DNA from 2 places in the Streptomyces inhibens genome. Region 2 is predicted to be linked to the other one. Evidence: riboswitches for the same ligand, from Rfam matches in the RefSeq annotation. Region 2 holds a riboswitch; the other holds the start of a gene.
What was found. A riboswitch is a leader RNA that binds a small molecule or an ion and turns the genes downstream of it on or off. The one in region 2 is predicted to bind glycine.
Positions count from the first base shown of each region.

Region 1 (3,400 bases), 5.3 Mb from region 2:
CGCCGTCGACGTAGACCTGGCCGCCGGCGTCGTGCACCGCCGCACAGATCTGGGTGATGTGCTCCTCGAACACGCCGTGCGTGGAGGGGTAGGTGACCATCAGGACCGCGAGCTCGTCACGGTACTTCTCGATCTTGGCGTGCAGATCGTCGGCGTCGACCTCGCCGTCCTCACCGGTCTTGACGACGACGACCTTCATGCCGGCCATGACGGCGCTGGCGGCGTTGGTGCCGTGCGCCGAGGACGGGATCAGGCAGACGGTGCGCTGCTCGTCGCCGTTGGCGCGGTGGTAGGCACGCACGGCCAGCAGACCGGCCAGCTCACCCTGCGATCCGGCGTTCGGCTGGATGGAGACCTTGTCGTAGCCGGTGACCGTGGCCAGCCGCTCCTCCAGCTCCTGGATCAGCGTGAGGTAGCCCTGGGCCTGCGCGGCCGGCGCGAAGGGGTGCAGCTGGCCGAACGCGGGCCAGGTGACCGGCTCCATCTCGGTGGTGGCGTTCAACTTCATCGTGCAGGAGCCGAGCGGGATCATTCCGCGGTCCAGCGCGTAGTCCTTGTCGGCGAGCGTGCGCAGGTAGCGCAGCATCGCGGTCTCGGAACGGTGCTGGTGGAAGACCGGGTGGGTGAGGTACTCGTCCGAGCGCAGCAGCGTCTGCGGCAACGTCTCGGCGACGGCCGCGTCCAGCTGCTCGACGTCGCCCTGCACGCCGAAGGCGCCCCAGACACCGGCCAGCTGCGCGCGGCCGGTGGTCTCGTCACAGGCGATGCCGACCAGGTCCGCGTCGGCCTGCCAGAGGTTGACACCGGCCTCGCGGGCGGCGGCGACGACCTCGGCGGCCCGGCCGGGCACCCGCGCGGTCAGCGTGTCGAAGTACGCACCGTGCACGATCTCCACCCCGCCGGCCCGCAGGCCCTCGGCGAGGACGGCGGCGTAGCGGTGGGTGCGCCGGGCGATGGTCCGCAGGCCCTCGGGGCCGTGGTAGACGGCGTACATGCCGGCCATGACGGCGAGCAGCACCTGTGCGGTGCAGATGTTGCTGGTGGCCTTCTCACGGCGGATGTGCTGCTCACGCGTCTGCAGCGCGAGGCGGTAGGCCTTGTTGCCGTCGGCGTCGACGGAGACGCCCACCAGGCGGCCGGGCAGGCTGCGGGCGAACCGCTCGCGTACGGCCATGAAGCCGGCGTGCGGTCCGCCGAAGCCCATCGGGACGCCGAAGCGCTGGGTCGTGCCGACGGCGATGTCCGCGCCGAGCTCGCCGGGCGAGGTCAGCAGCGTCAGGGCGAGCAGATCGGCGGCCATGGTGACGATCGCGCCCAGCTCGTGGGCCTGCTCGATCACGGCGCGCGGGTCGCGGACCGCGCCGGAGGCGCCCGGGTACTGCAGCAGCACGCCGAACACACCGCGCTCGGCGATCTCGGCGGGAATGCCCTCGGTCAGGTCCGCGACCACGACCTCGACGCCGGTCGGCTCGGCGCGGGTCTCGATCACGGCGATGGTCTGCGGCAGACAGTCGGCGTCGACCAGGAAGACGCCCTGCTTGACCTTGCCGATACGGCGGGAGAGCGCCATCGCCTCGGCGGCGGCGGTGCCCTCGTCCAGGAGGGAGGCGCCGGAGGTGGGCAGTCCGGTCAGGTCGGCGACCATCGTCTGGAAGTTCAGCAGCGCCTCCAGGCGGCCCTGCGAGATCTCCGGCTGGTAGGGCGTGTACGCCGTGTACCAGGCCGGGTTCTCCATGACGTTGCGCAGGATCACCGGCGGGGTGAACGTGCCGTAGTAGCCGAGCCCGATCATGGACGACAGCACCTGGTTGCGGTCCGCCAGGCCCCGCAGTTCCTGGAGGACCTCGGCCTCGGTACGGCCCTGCGGCAGGCCGAGCGCCTCGGCGCTCTTGATCACATCGGGTACGGCGGCGTCGGTGAGCTCGTCCAGCGACCCGAATCCGACGTGCGCGAGCATCTTCGCCTGCGCCTCGTGGTCGGGACCGACGTGGCGGTGCTCGAAGGGGATGCCGCGCTCCAGCTCGGTCAAGGAGATGCGATTGGTGGTCATCTGCGGGGGCCTCCTGGTCGGTACGACCTTCGAGGGGCACCACGGCGTGGGTGCCCGGACGGCCTCCCCCTCTGTCATCTCAACCTGAGAGCTTCACCGGCCCGCGCGAGGCGGCCCGGCTTTCACCGTCGGTGAGGAGGGGTCCCGGCGCTGTGCCTGTCCGTGGCCCGCCCTGCTTTCCAGAGTGACCTCGTCCATGCGGTACGTGTGCCTGAGAGATTCCGGGGAGGATTTGCTCCTTCGGCGCCCTGGTCGCGAACGACAAAGGACTCTCCCGCATGGGGTCTACGGCCATTGGCCAGCCTACCAGCGCGCCACTCGAAGGATCCTTCGAGTGGCCGAGGCATGAAATGTGCCGTTTGGTAGTTGTCACAGGGCAGTTGCGACCAATTGGAGGGGCCGTGCAAACCGATATCGATCCCCGAAGCCTGATCGGCCGCAAAGCGTTCGACCGGAACGGCGCGAAAATAGGCACCATCGACGAGGTGTATCTCGACGACGCGACGGGGGAACCGGAGTGGGCGGCCGTACGCACCGGACTCTTCAGCCGGGATGCGTTCGTGCCCCTGGAGCCCAGCAAGATGATCGGCGAGAGCCTGCACATTCCCTACGACCGCAAGCTGATCAAGGACGCCCCGGACTTCGGCGTGGGCCGCCACCTCTCCCCCGAACAGGAACTCCAGCTCTACCACCACTACCGACTGGATATCTCCTCCCCCGACTCGGATCCGGTGTCCTCCAACGGCTCCGGCGACAAGGACTTCGGCAAGATCGCCGGCTCGGAGGACTGAGCACCACCCGGCTCCCCGCCCACCAGCGGCAGGGGCTCCCCCGGCCGCAGGGCCGGATCCTCGACGGCAAAGGTCCGCACCCTCCCCGGTGCGGACCACGGCGTTTCGAAGCGGACGGTCACTCTCCCCACCCCGCTTCCCTGCACCCACCCGGCGCCGAACTCGTCGTGCACCACATCCAGCCCCGGATGCCAGCGGCGCGGCCGCTCCTCCTCGGACTCCCGCTCACCGCTCTCGCCCCCGACCGGCTCCGGTGCCGCCTTGGCCAGCTCCTCGGCCTCCCGCTCCGTCGCCAGCTGGGCGAACAGATCCTCCTGCGTGAAATCGGCCAGCCCGCTGACCCCCACGCCCAGCAGCCGCACCCCGCCCGTGGTGTCCACCAGCTCCAGCAGCCGCACGGCCGCCTCCCGTACGACCGCGGGGTCGTCGGTGGGCCCGCGCAGCGTCTCGGAGCGGGTCAGCGTCGAGAAGTCGTAGTTACGCACCTTGATCACTACCGTGCGCCCGGAGCGCCCGGCCGCCCGTAGCCGCTGGACACAGCGGTCCGCCAGCCGCAGCA
Region 1 covers NZ_CP084681.1:1,535,720-1,539,119, forward strand. The annotation lists gene gcvP (aminomethyl-transferring glycine dehydrogenase) at 1-2,050, opposite strand, end outside; glycine riboswitch at 2,240-2,337, opposite strand; gene KI385_RS07230 (PRC-barrel domain-containing protein) at 2,452-2,841, shown strand; gene KI385_RS07235 (DNA polymerase IV) at 2,745-3,400, opposite strand, start outside.
Region 1: another riboswitch for glycine. It lies ahead of gcvP (aminomethyl-transferring glycine dehydrogenase); the one in region 2 lies ahead of gcvT (glycine cleavage system aminomethyltransferase GcvT).

Region 2 (3,400 bases):
ACGGGTCGACTCCGCCGCGTCGACCAGTCGGGTCACCGCCCTGCGGTGCCGCGCGAAGGCGTACCCCGATACCCCGCGCCCCCGCGACTCCTGGCCGGACAGCGCCACCTGGGGCGGTACGTCGAGCAGCACCAGATGCAGCCCGCGGCCACCGCGCGCTGCCGACCGCGCGATCCAGCGGCGCACCCACGCCAGCGTCCCGCAGTCGTGCACCACCACACTGTCGCCGGAGCGCAGCGCACGGCGCAGCGCCAGATAGTGGGCGGCCCGGACCAGCGGGCGGTACAGGCCGTAGGGCAGCCGGCGCAGCCTGCCGCGCTCCCAGCGCTCGCGTACGTCCTGCGAATCGATGCGGTGCACCGTGACGCCGTGCCCGTCCAGCGGTGGCACGAGGCGATGCATCAGGGTGCTCTTGCCGCTGCCCGGCAGTCCGGAGACCACGACCAGGTCACCGGCCGGAAACCGCAGCTCGGTGGTGGCGGACCCGGTCTCCTCGGCGCGCAGGTCCTCGACCTGGGCGCCGCGCCCCGGGCGGACGACGGACCGCGCCGGGCGCCGGGCCCGGGATCCGGCGGACGACGCCACCGGCAGGGCGTCCGGGGGCACGGCCCCTGCAGTGGCCGCGCATGCCGCTTCCCTGTGCACCGTGATCGCCCTCCCCGCCCGCTACTGGTCCGGTTGGAGTCCGTCCCTTACCCGCAGAGTGTCAAGAAAAGGTAATGCCCATCAAGGCGATTGTCCGATCTGCCCACGTCGTGGGCGGTGCGCCGACCGGGTCTCCTGTATCCGGCGATCCCGTGCAATGATGTGGCCGCCACGTGCACATCTCAGCTCACCTGTGCACCGCCAACTCCATACCGGCCGCTTGAATCCGCGCGGGAGAGTCCCCGGCCGCCACGGCGGGGCGCCGAAGGAGCAAGTCCTCCCTTGAATCTCTCAGGCCCCTATACCGCGCGGGCGAGGCAGATCTGAAAAGCGAGCCACTGCCCGGCCTACGGGACGGCTCCACCCAAGGTGCAAACCGGGTCCGTTCGTGGGATCCCGGTGAACCTCTCAGGTTCCGATGACAGATGGGGAGAACGTCTTGTCACCCATGCCTGGGAGCCCAGAACCATGACAGATGCCCCCCGCCGCACCGCGCTGGATGCCACGCACCGCGCGCTCGGCGCGACCATGACCGACTTCGCCGGCTGGGACATGCCGCTGCGCTACAGCAGCGAGCGCGACGAACATGTCGCCGTCCGCACCCGCGCCGGTCTCTTCGACCTCTCCCACATGGGCGAGATCACCGTCACCGGCCCGCAGGCCGCCGACCTCCTCGACTATGCGCTGGTCGGCAACATCGGCGGCGTCAAGACCGGCCGCGCCCGCTACACCATGATCTGTGAGGCCGAGGGCGGCATCCTCGACGACCTGATCGTCTACCGCCTGGCCGACCAGGAGTACATGGTCGTCGCCAATGCCTCCAACGCCCAGGTGGTGCTGGACGCGCTGACCGCGCGCGCCGGCGGTTTCGACGCCGCGATCCGCGACGACCGGGACGCCTACGCGCTGCTCGCGGTGCAGGGCCCGGAGTCCCCCGGCATCCTCAAGGCGCTCACGGACGCCGATCTGGACGGTCTGAAGTACTACGCGGGCCTGCCCGGCACGGTCGCCGGTGTCGACGCGCTGATCGCCCGTACCGGGTACACCGGCGAGGACGGCTTCGAACTGTTCGTCCGGCCGGCGGACGCGGTCGCCCTCTGGGAGGCGCTGACCGAGGCCGGCAAGGACGTCGGTCTGGTCCCCTGCGGTCTGTCCTGCCGCGACACGCTGCGCCTGGAGGCGGGCATGCCGCTGTACGGGCACGAGCTGACCACCGCGACCACCCCGTTCGACGCGGGCCTGGGCCGGGTCGTGAAGTTCGAGAAGACGACCAACGGCGGTGACTTCGTGGGCCGCGCCGCGCTGGCGGCGGCCGCCGAGCGCGCCGAGACCCAACCGCCGCGCAAGCTGGTCGGTCTGATCGCCCAGGGCCGCCGCGTCCCGCGCGCCGGATACCCGGTCGTCGCGGCCGACGGCACGGTCATCGGCGAGGTCACGTCCGGCGCCCCCTCCCCCACGCTCGGCAAGCCGATCGCCATCGCCTACGTCGACGCGGCCTACGCCACACCGGGTACCGAGGGTGTCTGTGTGGACATCCGTGGAAGCCATGAGCCGTACGAGGTCACCGCGCTGCCGTTCTACAAGCGGCAGAAGTAGCGGTTCACCCACGGCAGGCCCGGCAGTGGCGCGCCCGCGCGTCTCACTGTGCAAGACCCTCCCCCAGACTTCGTCCGGGTGGGGTCCCCCAGCGGCAGCTGGGGGAGTGCCCCGATTCACGATCACACCCTCGCGTACAGGAGAATCGAGCCATGAGCAACCCCCAGCAGCTGCGCTACAGCAAGGAGCACGAGTGGCTGTCGGGCGCCGAGGACGGCGTCTCGACGGTCGGCATCACCGAGCACGCGGCCAACGCACTCGGCGACGTCGTCTACGTGCAGCTCCCGGAGGTCGGCGCCACGGTCGCGGCGGGCGAGACCTGCGGTGAGCTGGAGTCGACCAAGTCGGTCAGCGATCTCTACTCGCCCGTCGACGGCGAGATCGTCGAGATCAACGAGGATGTCGTCAACGACCCCTCGCTGGTGAACTCCGCCCCGTTCGAGGGCGGTTGGCTGTTCAAGCTGAAGATCAGCGGCGAGCCGGGCGAGCTGCTCTCGGCCGACGAGTACGCCGCCTTCATCACCGGCTGAGCCGTCCGGCCCCTCCCCCACTCGCGGCTTCGCTCGAGCGGGGGACCCCCACCCCGCCCCTGACTCCTCCAGGAAAGACTCATGTCGCTTCTGAACAGCTCCCTCCATGAGCTCGACCCCGACGTCGCCGCCGCCGTCGACGCCGAGCTGCACCGCCAGCAGTCCACCCTCGAAATGATCGCCTCGGAGAACTTCGCCCCCGTCGCCGTCATGGAGGCCCAGGGCTCCGTCCTGACCAACAAGTACGCCGAGGGCTACCCCGGCCGCCGCTACTACGGCGGCTGCGAACACGTCGACGTCGTCGAACAGATCGCCATCGACCGCATCAAGGCCCTCTTCGGCGCCGAAGCCGCCAACGTCCAGCCCCACTCCGGCGCACAGGCCAACGCCGCCGCCATGTTCGCCCTCATCAAGCCGGGCGACACCATCCTGGGCCTCAACCTCGCCCACGGCGGGCACCTGACCCACGGCATGAAGATCAACTTCTCCGGCAAGCTCTACAACGTCGTCCCCTACCACGTCGACGAGAAGACCAACCTCGTCGACATGGAAGAGGTCGAACGCCTCGCCAAGGAACACCGCCCCAAGCTGATCGTCGCCGGCTGGTCCGCCTACCCCCGCCAGCTCGA
Region 2 covers NZ_CP084681.1:6,815,962-6,819,361, reverse strand. The annotation lists gene KI385_RS30960 (AAA family ATPase) at 1-606, opposite strand, end outside; glycine riboswitch at 867-962, shown strand; glycine riboswitch at 963-1,080, shown strand; gene gcvT (glycine cleavage system aminomethyltransferase GcvT) at 1,114-2,241, shown strand; gene gcvH (glycine cleavage system protein GcvH) at 2,394-2,771, shown strand; gene glyA (serine hydroxymethyltransferase) at 2,853-3,400, shown strand, end outside.